One region of the Companilactobacillus zhachilii genome, then DNA from elsewhere that is predicted to be linked to it. Evidence: predicted binding sites of a transcription regulator. Region 1 holds the regulator's gene; each other region holds the start of a gene.
What was found. Region 1 encodes HrcA, which represses chaperone genes, less so after heat shock. Its sites were predicted from a motif close to TTAGCACTCNNNNNNNNNGAGTGCTAA; they were not measured.
Positions count from the first base shown of each region.

Region 2: D1B17_RS11350 (Hsp20/alpha crystallin family protein) is a predicted target of HrcA. The motif match lies at 2,719-2,745, and genes of this name have one in related genera.
Region 3: D1B17_RS03290 (ATP-dependent Clp protease ATP-binding subunit) is a predicted target of HrcA. The motif match lies at 1,725-1,751, and genes of this name have one in related genera.

Region 1 is NZ_CP031933.2:1,185,756-1,190,811, reverse strand. Features, by position in the region: gene dnaK (molecular chaperone DnaK) at 1-461, opposite strand, end outside; gene grpE (nucleotide exchange factor GrpE) at 502-1,077, opposite strand; gene hrcA (heat-inducible transcriptional repressor HrcA) at 1,096-2,142, opposite strand; gene D1B17_RS05320 (hypothetical protein) at 2,393-2,908, shown strand; gene D1B17_RS05315 (bifunctional riboflavin kinase/FAD synthetase) at 3,020-3,949, opposite strand; gene truB (tRNA pseudouridine(55) synthase TruB) at 4,311-5,056, opposite strand, start outside.
Region 2 is NZ_CP031933.2:2,462,471-2,467,526, reverse strand. Features, by position in the region: gene D1B17_RS11355 (LacI family DNA-binding transcriptional regulator) at 1-735, shown strand, start outside; gene D1B17_RS11350 (Hsp20/alpha crystallin family protein) at 2,213-2,650, opposite strand; gene D1B17_RS11345 (DUF488 domain-containing protein) at 2,823-3,182, shown strand; gene D1B17_RS11340 (helix-turn-helix transcriptional regulator) at 3,210-4,052, shown strand; gene D1B17_RS11335 (APC family permease) at 4,404-5,056, shown strand, end outside.
Region 3 is NZ_CP031933.2:763,122-768,177, reverse strand. Features, by position in the region: gene ptsP (phosphoenolpyruvate--protein phosphotransferase) at 1-1,205, opposite strand, end outside; gene D1B17_RS03295 (phosphocarrier protein HPr) at 1,205-1,471, opposite strand; gene D1B17_RS03290 (ATP-dependent Clp protease ATP-binding subunit) at 1,799-3,997, shown strand; gene D1B17_RS03285 (nuclear transport factor 2 family protein) at 4,325-4,657, opposite strand; gene D1B17_RS03280 (BspA family leucine-rich repeat surface protein) at 4,980-5,056, shown strand, end outside.

The sequences.
Region 1 (5,056 bases):
TAAGCAAGTGCTGAAGCAGTTGGTTCGTTAACGATACGTTGAACGTTCAAACCAGCAATCTTACCAGCATCTTTAGTAGCTTGTCTTTGTGAATCATTGAAATAGGCAGGAACTGTGATAACAGCATCTGTAACCTTTTCACCTAAGTAGTCTTCTGAGAACTTCTTGATGTGTTGTAAAATGAATGCTGAAATTTCTTGTGGTGTGTATGACTTGCCGGCTACAGTAACTTTGTAACCTGCTTCGCCCATGTGACGCTTGATTGATGAAATTGTATCTGGGTTAGTGATTGCTTGTCTCTTTGCAACTTCACCAACTTGGATTTCACCATCTTTGAAAGCAACAACTGAAGGAGTTGTTCTTGCACCTTCTGGGTTTGTAATAATCTTTGGAGAGCCACCTTCAAGAACGGCTACAGCAGAGTTTGTAGTACCTAAATCAATACCAATAACTTTAGACATAAACCTAAACCTCTTTTATATTTTATATTTATTAATAATTTTATTGTGCAACGACAACCATTGCTGGACGAAGTACACGATCTTCAAATTTATAACCTTTTTGAAGAACTTGTACAACAGTATCCTTAGCGTGCTTATCATCGGCTGGAACGGTTTGGACTGCTTGACTTGATGTTGGGTCAAACTTTTCACCAACATTGTCAATTGGAGTCACATGGTTAGCTTCAACGGCTTTAACCAAATGCTCTTGAACCATTTCAATACCCTTTTTAAGTTGCTTGCTGGCATCGTCGTCAGCTTCAACACTCAAAGCACGTTCAAGATTATCCAAAACAGGTAGAATTTCTGTTGCCAATTTTTGACCATCATATTTAAGGATGTCAGCGACTTCCTTACTATGACGTTTGTTCATATTTTGCATTTCTGCTTGGCTTCTTAGAAGATTATCTTCTAAGTCAGAATTCTTTTGCTTGAGATCGGCAATCTCTTTGTCTTTAGGATCGACTTTCTCAGCCTGTTTCTTCTTAGCTGAATCTTTTTCAGCTTTTTCATCAGTCTTTGGAGCTGCTTCTTTTTTAGAAGTCTTCAAATCTTGGTCTTTTTCTTTATCTGCCATTACTTCCTCCTAAAAATTTCAAGAATCATCATACCTTGAATAGTAATCGATCAGCCTTTTGGCTAACTCAACTCTAAATTCTCCAAGTAACCCAATCAATTGTGAATAATGCATTGTCGTTGGACCAAGTAAGGCAATTACACCCTTACCATGATGACCAACATCATAATTTGCAGTAATAATACTGTAATTCTTCAACGCATCACTTCCAAGCTCACTTCCGAGACGAACACGAATGCCATCATCAGAAATACTTGGATCAATTAATTTTCTCAAATCAGTGCTCTGATTGATGATTGAGAATAATGACTGAACTTGCGATAAATCATCATTGTTAGCATAATTCAACAAATTTAGTTGCCCATCAACATAATACTTTTCTGCACCAGCTTTCTTGAAAAGCTGATCCATCATATCAAGCAACCCATCACTGGAATACATGTATTCTGAAAGGATTGCTGGTACATCATTGTGCAACATTTGAATAACCTTTGGTAAAGGTTGTCCAACTAACTTGTCATTAACAATGTTAACAATTTTTTCAATCAACGAAGTATCAAAATCATCATCTATTGTATAAATATTATTCTCGACATTATTATCACTTGTGACAATGATTGCCATAAGTTGATGTGGGTTCAAAGGAACAATTCTAAAACCTGTTAACAAGATTGAACTGCTCTCTGGACCCAACGTGATAGCTGTGTAACTGGTCAGATGAGATAAGATTTTGGCAGATTGTTCAATGATATCATCAATTTGATGATAAGTTTTACCAAAATCATCGTCAATTCTCTGCGCTATATCTTGCGGTACACTTGTTGGCTGTACCAAATGATCAAGATAATAACGATATCCCATCGCTGAAGGAATTCTACCAGATGAAAGATGGGTTTTCTCGAGATAACCTACTTCCTCTAGCATTGCCATTTCATTTCTGATTGTCGCAGAACTTACATGGAAAGGTAATTCATTCATCAATGTCTTCGAACCAACCGGCTGGCCGGTATCTGTAAATATGCGCACGACTTCTCTCAAGATTGCATCTTGGCGTTGTGATAGCATTATACCGTCCTCCTTTTTAGCACTATTCATACCTGAGTGCTAACAATGTAAAATATAACAATCTATCCCATTAGTGTCAAGTATGCACGCTCATTTTTTCAGACTTTTCAGTTATTAATTTTCATTGATGCATAATTTTAAACATTTCGTTTTTTTATCCTACAAAGACTAGTTAAATTTCCAGACCGAGATTAAAATTAACCTATACATAGTTTCAATCCTAATTGACAATACTTATTCGAGGTAAATTATGCAAAATCAAATTATTGGTGTAAAATTTCTCAACTCAGAATCTTACGAAGATCTCATTGATAATCCCTGGGAAAATTTAGTTTCAGGTAAGCAATACTCTTATTTCAGTCGTGGCTTCAAAGTTAAGGTCAACGATCTAGTGATTGTACCTAACTCTGGTTATAACGACTTACCAGTAGTCCCTGCTATCGTATCTGAAATTAACCTTAGCGAGGGAATATCTAAAACAACACGTCCCATTTTAGCTGTCATCACTCCAGAACAAATCATTGATCAAGAACGACAGGCTTATGGTATTCACAAAGAAATTGCTAACCGTGAATTAATCTATAAACAACTTAACAAAGCTTACGATGAAGCTCTCAAAATGGAACAAATTCAGTTAATGGCTAAAACTAATCCAACCATCGCAGCCTTATTAAATGAATTACAAAAACAAGATGACATCTTAGAAAAACATCGTGCTCTGCCAAAAACACAAATTACTCGAGCTATTGATCTTCATCAATCATAATTTCAGGCAATAAAAAACAAGCAATTTTTTCAGGTTGAAACAAACAAGGCCAGTGATCCGACGAATTCGGACTGCTGACCTTGTTTGCTTTAAGTTTTGCTTCAAATTATTTTAATCTAATGCTTTTAGCGCATTTGCTTTATCCAATTCCAATTGTTTAATTAAACCTTCAGCACCGTCAAACTTAACTTCACCACGCAAATATCGGACCCATTCAAGTTCAACATGTTGACCATAAATTTGCTCATCAAAATCGAAAATATTGGTTTCAATAGTTACACCAGTGTTCTCTTTAAATGTCACATTATAGCCCACCGAAGTCATTGCACCATACCATTTTTTGCCAATCTTGATACGAGTAGCATACACACCGATGGCAGGAACTAGCTGTGAACCATCCACTGCTAGATTAGCGGTCGGATATCCAAGTGTTCTTCCTCTTTGTAAGCCATGGATAACTTCACCTTGGTTTTGATACGAGTAACCTAAAAACTCATTAGCAGTTTGAATGTGACCTTGGGAAATAAACATCTTAATTGCACTAGAACCAATTTTTTGCCCATTTATCAGTTGCTCGGGTACAGTGACAGTCTCAAACCTTCTCTGTGCGTACTCAGGCAAGCGCTGCATATTAGCAATATCTTTTTTCCCATAAGTGTAGTCAAAACCGGCAACCACATACTTAGCCTTCAATCCAACCATGTATTGGTCGACAAATTCTTGTGGTTGTAAGTGAGCAAAATCTTCACTAAATTGAACAAAATAAAGATAATCAACACCTAATTGTTCAACTAATTGGGCTTTTCTTTGCATCGTTGACAAGTATTTAAAGTTTTTTTCGTGTTGATAAACCGTTCTTGGTGAGCGGTCAAAAGTCATCAAAACAGCCTTCAGGTTATGTTTCTGTGCCAGTTCAACACCAGTTTTAATAACTTTCTGATGTCCCAAATGCACACCATCAAAGAATCCCATTATCAAGACGGTATCATCTGCTGGCCGTTGTTGCTCCAATAACGGATGTTTAACGTTTACAATCTGCATTTTTATACTCTTTTATTTATTATTTAAAGATTGAAAGATTTAAGTCATACTTTAATCCCTGATACCCTAGTCATCAATGGCATGAAAAGTGACTGAACATACAATATGTTACTTCCACTTACTCAATATTCATTCAAACCAACAAATAAACTATCCGGAAGGAGAAAGAAATTTGGGTCGCTGTGAAGGTGTTATAAGGGATAAATCCCTTATAACACGGGACGACTTTTGAAACTCGCGTATTTTGCGAGGTTCAAAATCGAGATTCGAGACCGCTCTTTGGCTCGAATCGGTCCCCATAGCGACCTAAATTTTTTTCTCCTGGAGGCGGCATAAGCATAGTACATTTGTCTTTCAAACTTTATTTATTATTTAATAACATTAAATCAGGAATCCACATATCTCTTACTTTATCATACTTGTAAAGGGCTTTCGTAATTCCATCTCTTTGTACACGCAACTGTTTAGTTTTATCTTCATCCGTTAATTCCAAAAATCCACCATGCAACACACGAACTTCCCACTCTTCATCGGTCAATTCATGGCTAGGAACATCTGTCAAAACATCATCAATTGATCTTAAAAAACTATAGTCGTTATTGTCCATCATGGTTTCAATTTGGCCAATTGTAAAAGTCTCCGCAATAGGAAAACCAGCACTTTTGACACGAGTCAACTGCGACATATAGGCAGGCATATCAAGTAGATGACCAAACTCAACCGCTAAAGTTCTCACATAAGTTCCTTTAGAACATCTAACGTGGAACTTAATTGTCTGATAGCCAGTAGTTTCATCAAAAACAGGCTCACCCATAATATGAAAATCATAAATATGAATATGGCGTTCTGGACGCTCAACTTCTATTCCTGCTCGGGCATATTCATAAAGCTTTTTCCCATTGACACGTACAGCCGAAAACATTGGTGGAATTTGTGTCAAATCACCGGTCATTTTTTCAAAAATTGGATTCAATTCGTCAATAGTAAAAGGCTTCGTTAATTTTTGTTCTTTAACCGTTTCACCTTCACGATCTTCAGTTGTTGTTGACTTGCCTAAAGTTATCTCCCCTTCATACTCCTTAGGAGAGCCTGTCAGTGTGTTTACGA
Region 2 (5,056 bases), 1.3 Mb from region 1:
TATTTTCAAAAATTAGTTTCGGCCATTACTAAGGCGGCTTTTAGGGAGAATTATCAGGTCACTTTGTTGCCATCTGATTATAACGCTAAGGATGAAATAAAATACTTAGAAATGTTGAAACATCAGTCGTTTGATGGTTTGATTTTTACATCACGGACTATTTCTTTTGATAAGATTTTAGAATATCGTCAATATGGGACCATTACATGCTGTGAAGATACGTTTGATTATCCGATTTCTTGTGCTTATACAAACCGTGAAGAATCATATTTGAAGGTTTTTGATTTGTTAAAGCGATTAAAATTTCAGCATATCGGCGTTACGCTCAGTCGCAGTGAAAAATATAGCCAATCCACAAAGCAAACCAAGGAGGCTTTTGAAAAAGCTTATGGTCGAAAAATGGATGCTAAGCATTTGTACATGGGTGCCCAAGGATATGATGAGGGTATTAAAGCAGCTAAGTATTTGGTTAAAAGAGACCCTGATTTACAAGTGATTTTCGCTAATAGTGACCAAATTGCAGCTGGTGTTTTAAAACAATTGCAACTTATGAATTTGGAAATACCCGTTATTGGTCAAGAAAACTTAGACTATAGTCATTTGATGAATTTTTCGACGATTGATCATAAGTTAAAAGAAATTGGTGAATATGCTTTTTGGTCTATTTTTGAGAAAGATGTTGTTAAAAAATCGATTCCTTCTGAATTTATTTTACGAGGGACGTTGATTAAGTAATATATAAACGTGTGGCAGTTAAATGTTCCACCTCCAAAATTTCTGACTCTTTCCGGCTAATTTACTCTTTATTTTGAATCGAGAGTGAATAATTTTAAGTATTATTATGTCATTAATAACCGGGATTATAAGAGATGGAGTATGTTTTGATTTTAAAAGTAACTTTAAATTTGTAGTCAAGAGATAAATTAGCATCACGCAAATAAGTAAATTGAATCTTAAATAAGACAGCAAAAAAGGCATCCTTGGGGAAGGATGCCTTTTTAAGGGGATTGAATATTGTTGATAGGGGGGATGAGAATAGAGTCGTTGTCTCTAATCTACGGTTTATAATCACAGGCTTATCATGAAGTTATTATTGTTTAAATTAAAAATTATTTGAATCTTGGATAGCCCAGTTTTGATAAGTCTTTTTTTAGTTTATAAATTCTTTTGTCCTTTTGCAGCAAAAATTCACTGCATCCCATGAGAGTGGAAAAAATCCACTCTGCATTTATTAGTATAGCTTATTTTTTGCTCAACTACTACCGGCAGGTACTTAAAAAGCATAAAAAAACACCTCGGGGAAAGGTGTTTTTTAATTTAGGGGATTAAATATATATGTTATAGGGGGTGAGAAAAGGGATTACTTATATCTCTTATCTACAATGTCTATACTACTGAATCTTTATGAATTAACTATTCTGAAAATGTGAAGATTCTGTGAAGTTGGTTTTATAGGATGCTGACTCTGGGCGGGAGCGGTGGAGGTCTGCTGTGGGACCGAAGGTCTTCAGACTCGCTTTTGAACTTCGCATAAATCGCAAATTTCAAAAGACGTCCACTGTGTAAAGGCTAAAACCTTTACGCCACTTTCACTGCTGACCTCCATCACTCCCATCCTCCGTCTAGAGTATTAGTTGTATTTTTTTGTTTTATAACTCAAATGAATACAATGGTTAAATTATCGATGATTAGTAGTCACTCCATATCCTTTAAGAAATACCCAAGGATAAATACACTAGGCAACGAGAGCAAGAAATTTGGGCAGCAGTGCAGGTGGCGTTGGTGCTTTAGCACCTACACCACGGGACGAGTTTTGAAATTCGAGTGGTCTTCTCGAAGTTCAAAATCGAGCCTGGAGACCTTGGCTCCAGGCGGTCCCCACAGCAGCCCAAATTTCTTACTCTCGCTGCCGGCATATATATATAAGTTCGAACAAAATCATATTTAAAACAATTGCATTTTTATTTAATATTTTAAAAATAAAATTAAAAAAATCCGGTTTTCCAAATGATAACATCTGAAAAATCGGATTTAAAAAATGCTTATTTTAAAAAGTCGAAGTTAAATCAATATTTTAAAGTCGCAAGTTTAAAAGTGTTGTGACAAAACAAGCTTAATTTCTATACCAGTTAGAAAATATCTAGCTGTGGATTAGTTAAGATTTCATCAATGTAGTTTAAGAATGAAATCTTAACTAATCTAAAGCGACATATTAGTCGATATCGATGTGATGGCCTGAATCAGTCTTCTTTTCCATCTTTGGAAGGTTGATCTTCAAAACACCGTTATCATAATTTGCTTTGATATTATTCATATCAACTGCTGGTAAATGATATTGTCTCATAACACGGCCGCTTGAACGTTCACTCATGATCATGTCGCCATTCTTGTCGTTGTGATCATTGAAACTGTCACGGTGACCACTAACCGTTAAAACATCGTTATTATAGTTGATGTCGATATCCTTCTTATCAAAAGCGGGCATATCTACATGAACTTCATAGTCTTTATCTGTTTCCTTAATATCTGTCTTTAGTGTTGAATCTTCTGGGAAATTGTTGTCAAATATAGATGGTAAATTGTTCATCCAAGAATCATTGTTGAACCAGTTTCTCATCAAATTGTTACGATCCATAATTTCATTTGTCATATATCGTTACTTCCTTTCCCTTCATTACAAATACATTATAAGACCCATTCGAACGGAAGTTCAAGAATTTAGCACTCTTAATTGTCGAGTGCTAAATTTGGCAAAAAATTAACAAAAAGCAAACGGTAATTGATGTGATACAATTAAATTGGTGAAAAGAAGGTTAGTTAAAATGACTAAATTGATTTTGAAGCGGATTTATGATAAAGATTTGCCATCAGGCTACCGAGTTCTTGTGGATCGACTTTGGCCTCGTGGAATGTCTAAAGTAAGAGCTGATTTAGATTTGTGGGCCAAGGAAATTGCTCCATCAGCTGACTTGAGAAAGTGGTTTGGACATGACCCCGAGAAATATGCTGAATTCAAGAGCAAGTATTTAGCAGAAATCAAAACTAATCCTTATACAGATGAGTTTTTGACAAGCCTAACAGAAGCTCTAAAGACACAAGATGTTCTTATCTTGTATAGTGCTAAAGATCAGGAACACAATGATGCAGTAGTCCTAATGGAATATCTAAATTCAAAAATTTAAATATTGTAGATTGGTTGGCTAGTGATTATGGAAGAATTTGATTTGCAGTCGTTATTATCTAGTAACGAAAAGGTCATTATTCACCTATTGCAATCCTATGCGCAGACAAATGATATTGCAGTCTTTGTTCTAGGCAACGACGATCATTTGCAGGCGGGGATTTTTGGTGAATTGGCAGAGGGCAGTGCGTTAACTAGGATGAATAAAATGACTGATTTGTCCAAACTGAGTGTCAATAAATTTAAGTATAATATCGAATATGCCGACGCGCCGTTGAGAATAGCCAGTATTAATCAACGGGTCGGCAAAGTTTGCGTTGCACAAGATATCAAAAAGGGAACTAATAATGAACATTTGCAAATAATGCAGAAACTGCAAGAACATGTTTTCTTTTTGAGAAATATGGTGGAAAGTGTTTCTAAACTAGTGATTAAGGATCGCGGTATCGATAACTTTGTAATCAGGTATGCTATAGATGTTAATGACGCGATCGATGAATTATCTGATAGTGAAGGACACGCTTTGCAACAAATTAAAGTAATGTCAACGTCGAACAGTTCCATTATTTCTGCAATCGAATATATTGATAGCAACCTTAATAAACGACTAACGCTTGATCAAGTGTCTAGTAAGGTTTATTTATCAGACTACTATTTCAGCAAATTGTTTAAGCGCGAAACTGGTTTGAGTTTTTCAGTGTATCTGAATGCCAGAAAAGTGCAAAAGGCGATGATTCTTTTGAAAGAGTCTGATAAAAGTGTCAACGATATTTCCGATGCTTTAGGATTCACCCGGCTAAGCTATTTCAGCCAAACGTTTAAAAAATATACCGGCGTTGCACCAACCAAATTTCGGACGGATGGTAGATAGAGAGTGTGACAAAACATGGTCAGCTTTCGAGCATTAAGGCAAACGAGACTAGTAATCCGATTTTGGATTGCTAGTCTCGTTTGGTTTAAGCGGAAAAAGCTATGTTTTGTCACACGTTTATGCTGCATGTTTCTGCATGTTTAAAGATAGTGGTAGTTTTGTGAAACCAGTTGCTTTATTAACCATTTTTATATTCTTAGTTGAGGAATAACTCAATACACTTGTTTATGTGAACTAAAATTGAACAATTGTTTACGTTTTCTGCACAAAATACCTTTTTTCATAAAAAAATTTGTAGTAGACTTTAGACTTAGTGTAATTTAGGTTATGCAGTTTTAAGGAGAAAAACTCATGAAGAACGTCTTTAAAAAAGAATCGGTCGATACGTATTTAGAAGCTGATTCTAGATTGACACGAACACTTGGCGCCAAGGATCTGCTTTCTTTGGGAATTGGTGCTGTAATTGGTACAGGTATTTTTATTTTACCCGGACATGAGGCTGCACTTCATGCCGGACCGGCTGTAACGATTGCTTTTTTGATTGCCGCGATTGTTTCTGGTTTTGTGGGGATGGCTTACGCTGAATTTTCATCAGCAATGCCAGTTGCCGGATCAGCCTATTCCTTTGGAGCAGTTATTTATGGAGAAATTATTGGTTGGATTCTAGGCTGGGCTTTAATTCTGGAATATTTTTTGACTGTTTCTGCGGAAGCAGTTGGGTTTGCATCTTATTTTAATAATAATATCTTAGGTGCATTTGGTTTAAACATGCCTAAATTTTTGGCAAATGGACCACTTGAAGGTGGTGTGATCAATCTTTCAGCTACCTTGATTGTTTTATTGATTGCTTTCATTATTTTACAGGGAGCTAGCCTTTCTAAGAAGGTAGAAAATGTCGCCGTATTAATTAAAGTTGCTATTATTATTTTGTTTATCATTGTAGGGGCTTTTTACATTAATACTAAAAATTATGTTCCATTTTATCCTAAACAGTTCCATACACA
Region 3 (5,056 bases), 420 kb from region 1:
TCTCTAAATTCTTGCAAAGTACCAATCATTGGGAACATGATACGTAACTTACCAAAAGCAGATGCACGTAGCAAAGCTCTTAGTTGAGTTCTAAAGATTTCTTGTCTATCCAAACTGATACGGATAGCACGGTAACCTAAGAATGGGTTCATTTCTTCAGGTAGTGGTAAGTAAGGAAGGTGTTTGTCACCACCGATATCCATAGTACGGACAACGACTGGCTTACCATTCATACCTTCAAGAACCTTCTTGTAGGCCTTGAATTGATCTTCTTCAGTTGGAAGACTTTCTGATTGCATGTACAAGAATTCTGTACGATACAAACCGATACCTTCGGCACCATTGTCAATAACACCTTGGAGATCATCAGGTGTACCGATATTAGCTGCAATATCAAAGTGCTTGCCATCAGCAGTAACTGAAGGTTCGTCCTTTAATTTTTCCCATTCTGCTTTTTCGTCAGCAAAATTCTTAGCTAATTCTTGATAGTGTTTGATGTCACTATCTGAAGGATCAACGATAGCAGCACCGTTCAAACCATCAACGATAACTGTGTCTCCTTCTTTAACATCAGTAGTAATTGTATCAGTACCAACAACAGCTGGTAGTTCTAGTGAACGTGCCATAATAGCTGAGTGGGCTGTACGACCACCGATATCAGTAACAAATCCCTTAACATAGCTGTTCAATTGAGCTGTGTCACTTGGTGTCAAATCGTGCGCAACAATAACGACATCATGGTCGATCAATGCTGGGTTTGGAAGTGAAACACCTAGCAAGTGAGCCATAACACGCTTTGTAACATCACGTACATCAGCGGCTCTTTCTTGCATATAAGGATTGTCTGTCATTCCCTCAAAAATAGAAATGAAGTTTTCTGATACATCGTGCAATGCTTGTTCTGCATTAACACTATTATCTTTAACTTCTTGTTCAACTGCACCCGTAAATTCTGGATCAGCCAAAATCATCTTGTGAGCATCAAAAACTTGAGCTTCTTCTTCACCTAGAGACTCTTTAGCGATATCTCTGATCTTTGTTAATTCGTCATCTGATGTAGAAATAGCATCTTTAAGACGACTAACTTCGGCATCAGCATCTGAAATACTCTTCTTTGTGAAAGACAAATCTGGTTGAACTAAAAGGTATGCTTCAGCAGTAGCGATACCATCACTGGCTGCAATTCCCTTAATAGTCTTAACCATTATTCTGCCAAACCTTCTTTTGTCATAGTATCAGCAATAGCTGCAACTGCATCAGCAGCGTCGTCACCATCAGCTGTGATTGTAACGTCAGCACCTTGGCCAACACCAAGTGACATAACACCCATGATTGACTTCAAGTTTACTGATTTACCAGAGAATTCAATGTTAATATCTGAGCTAAATTTACTTGCTGTTTGTACCAACATAGTAGCTGGACGTGCGTGGATTCCTGTTTCTGCAATAATGTGAAATTCTTTCTTTTCCATAATAAATACCTCACCATATAATTATAAAATTCTGTAGTAACACTACAAATATTCACTAATTAATTTACCATTATCTTTAAATTTTCACAAGGGCTTTGTCCAAAAAACCTTTAGATAAGTCAAGAGCGATAAGACGTTTAACGCTTACAACGCTAGAGCCTGAAAGCGTTTATATTATCAATCTTTTTCACATAAATTTGAAAAATTAATTTTTCCTACTATTAAATTGATAATTTTTAAAAATTTTCAAGACTTAGCACTTGCATTACTCGAGTGCTAATTATATACTACCGTTGTATCCTGTGATTAAGGAAAGGTGGGGTGCGAATGTTATGTCAAAATTGTCATAAAAATGAAGCAACAATTCATCTTTATACAAGTGTTAATGGTCAAAGGACGGAAATCAATCTCTGCCAAGACTGTTATCAAAAGTTAAGAAATCAAGCTAACGAAGGTATGAATAATATGGCACAAAATCCAAACGGTGGATTTTCTAGTTTTGAAGACTTGTTCAACGCTTTGAATGGCGGACAACAACCTAATGCTTTCGAGCAACAAGGTCCCCAAACTCAAACAGGTAACGGCAATGGTAATGGCCGCAGACCTCGAGGTAACGGAGTCTTAGATCAATACGGTGTCGATCTAACAGCCCTTGCTAAAAAAGGACAAATCGACCCAGTAATTGGTCGTGACAAAGAAATCAGTCGTGTAATTGAAATATTAAATAGAAGAACTAAAAATAACCCTGTATTAATTGGTGAAGCAGGTGTTGGTAAAACAGCCGTTGTCGAAGGTCTTGCTCAAAAGATCGTCGATGGTGATGTACCTGAAAAGTTACAACACAAACGTGTAATTCGTCTTGATGTTGTTTCACTTGTTCAAGGTACCGGCGTTCGTGGTCAATTTGAACAAAGAATGCAACAATTGATCAACGAACTTCAAAAACAAAAAGATATTATCCTATTTATAGATGAAATCCATGAAATTGTTGGTGCTGGTAACGCTGAAGGTGGTATGGACGCTGGGAACGTTTTGAAACCTGCCCTAGCCCGTGGCGAACTTCAACTTGTTGGTGCAACTACCTTAAATGAATATCGGACAATCGAAAAAGATTCAGCTTTGGAACGCCGTCTCCAACCGGTTCAAGTTAATGAACCTACAGTTAAGGAAACAGTCCAAATCTTGAAGGGTCTCCAACCTAAATATGAAGACTATCATCATGTAAAATATTCTAATGAAGCTATTACAGCTGCTGCTGAGTTATCAGCTCGTTACATTCAAGATAGATTCTTGCCTGATAAGGCTATCGATTTGATTGATGAAGCTGGTTCAAAGAAGAACTTGCAAATCAATCACGTCGATATGGAAGATTTAGATAACAAGATTTCTGACGCTGAAGTGCAAAAGCAAGCTGCCCTTCGTAATGAAGATTACGAAAAAGCTGCCTACTATCGTGATCAAGTTACTAAATTCCAAAATATGAAGAATGACAACAAAGATGAACCTGCTGGTCAAAATATTGTAACTGACAAGGAAATCGAAAAGATTATTGAAGAAAAGACTAATATTCCAGTTGGTGAACTTCAATCAAATGAACAAGCTCAATTGAAGAACTTGGAATCAGATTTGAAAGGTCACATTATTGGTCAAGACAAGGCTGTCGGTGATGTAGCTCGTGCTATTCGTCGTAACCGTGTTGGTTTCAATAAGTCTGGTCGTCCAATCGGTTCCTTCCTATTCGTAGGACCTACTGGTGTTGGTAAGACTGAACTTGCTAAACAACTTGCCCTAGAACTATTTGGTTCTGAGGATTCAATGATTCGTTTTGACATGTCTGAATACATGGAGAAACATTCAGTTTCTAAGTTGATTGGTTCGCCTCCAGGGTATGTTGGTTACGAAGAAGCTGGTCAATTGACTGAAAAAGTTCGTCGTAATCCATACAGTTTGATTTTGCTAGATGAAATTGAAAAGGCTCACCCAGATGTTATGCATATGTTCTTGCAAATTCTCGATGATGGCCGTTTAACGGATTCTCAAGGTAGAACTGTCAGTTTCAAGGATACTATCATTATTATGACTTCTAACGCCGGACAAGGTATGCAAGAAGCTAACGTTGGTTTCGGTGCTGAAGCAAATGGTACGACAAACTCAATTATGAATCGTTTGTCAGAATTCTTTAAACCTGAATTCTTGAACCGTTTCGATGGTATCGTTGAATTCAATTCTCTAACCAAAGACAACCTATTACATATCGTTGATCTAATGTTGGCAGATACTAACAAGATGATTGCCGATCAAGGTCTAAGCATTCATGTAACTAAGGATGCCAAAGATAAATTAGTTGATTTGGGCCACAACCCTAAGATGGGTGCTCGTCCACTCCGTCGTGTGATTGAAGAACAAATCGAAGATAAAGTTGCTGACTACTTCTTGGATCATCCAAAAGACAAGCAACTCGAAGCACATCTCGATAAAGATGAAATTAAAATTTCTAAGTATAGTGCACCTGATACTGAACAATAATTAGTGGTGCTGATGATAAAAGCTCGACCTAATCCTGATTGGATTCTTGGTCGAGCTTTTTTTGTTATTTGTTCACTGCCGTTGAAGAGCGTGCACGATACAGTCTGCTGTGGGACCGCTTGGAGCCAAGGTCTCCAAGCTCGATTTTGAGCTTCGCAAAGTACGCGAATCTCAAAATACGTCCGTGTTGTAAGAACTCCTTCGTCGTCCTCACAACACATTCACTGATGCCTGTATCGCGCACGCTCTTCAACTATAATTTAATAACCCTTTTCCGTGGATATAATTTAATTAATAAATAATATTTAAATCAAAAACCATTTTTAGTTAATCTGGTAAAATTTGAACACTTTGCAACAAATTATCTTTAACTACCATCTTAAATGGACTCACCCCATTAAAACCATTTCCTGTCACTTTTAGATTAACAATCCATGTATTATTGCTTTCTTTTTTGGCATTAACTACTTCAAATTGTGATTTTTTGCCAATATTATCGGTTTGATTCCAGCTAGCTATCCCTTCATGTCCCTCATACTCTGTTCCCCAATCATTCAAGATTGCATCAGTGGTAAATGTTTGGACGAAGTTTTCTGAATCGGCTGTATTGGTGTAATTTACGAAATTATTGATTGCTTCTGGTAATGTTTGTTCGCTCATGTTTTTCTCCTTAATATACAATTTGAATACATTAAACAACTTTCCTATTATATTGTCGAAAATTTAGAATTCAAAAAATAAATGCACGATGCTTTTCAAATATTAACGAATTAACAACTTTTGTGGAATCGTCGCAAGTCTTAAATTTCGAGCTTTGTTCTTGAAACTTGTACAATTTTTAAAGCTTACCCTTCGCCACTTTTGTGAAAGAGTTAACATGTTTTAAATAATTCTCTAATTAACTGTACTTCTTCCATACAAAACGTATTATAATATCTGTATAAACATGATACTTGTATAAACATAAAGGAGGATTGTTTTTATGTTAATCAATAAGAAATTATTTAAGTTAACTATCACTTCAAGCCTCACTATTGCATCAGGTTTATTACTACTGGG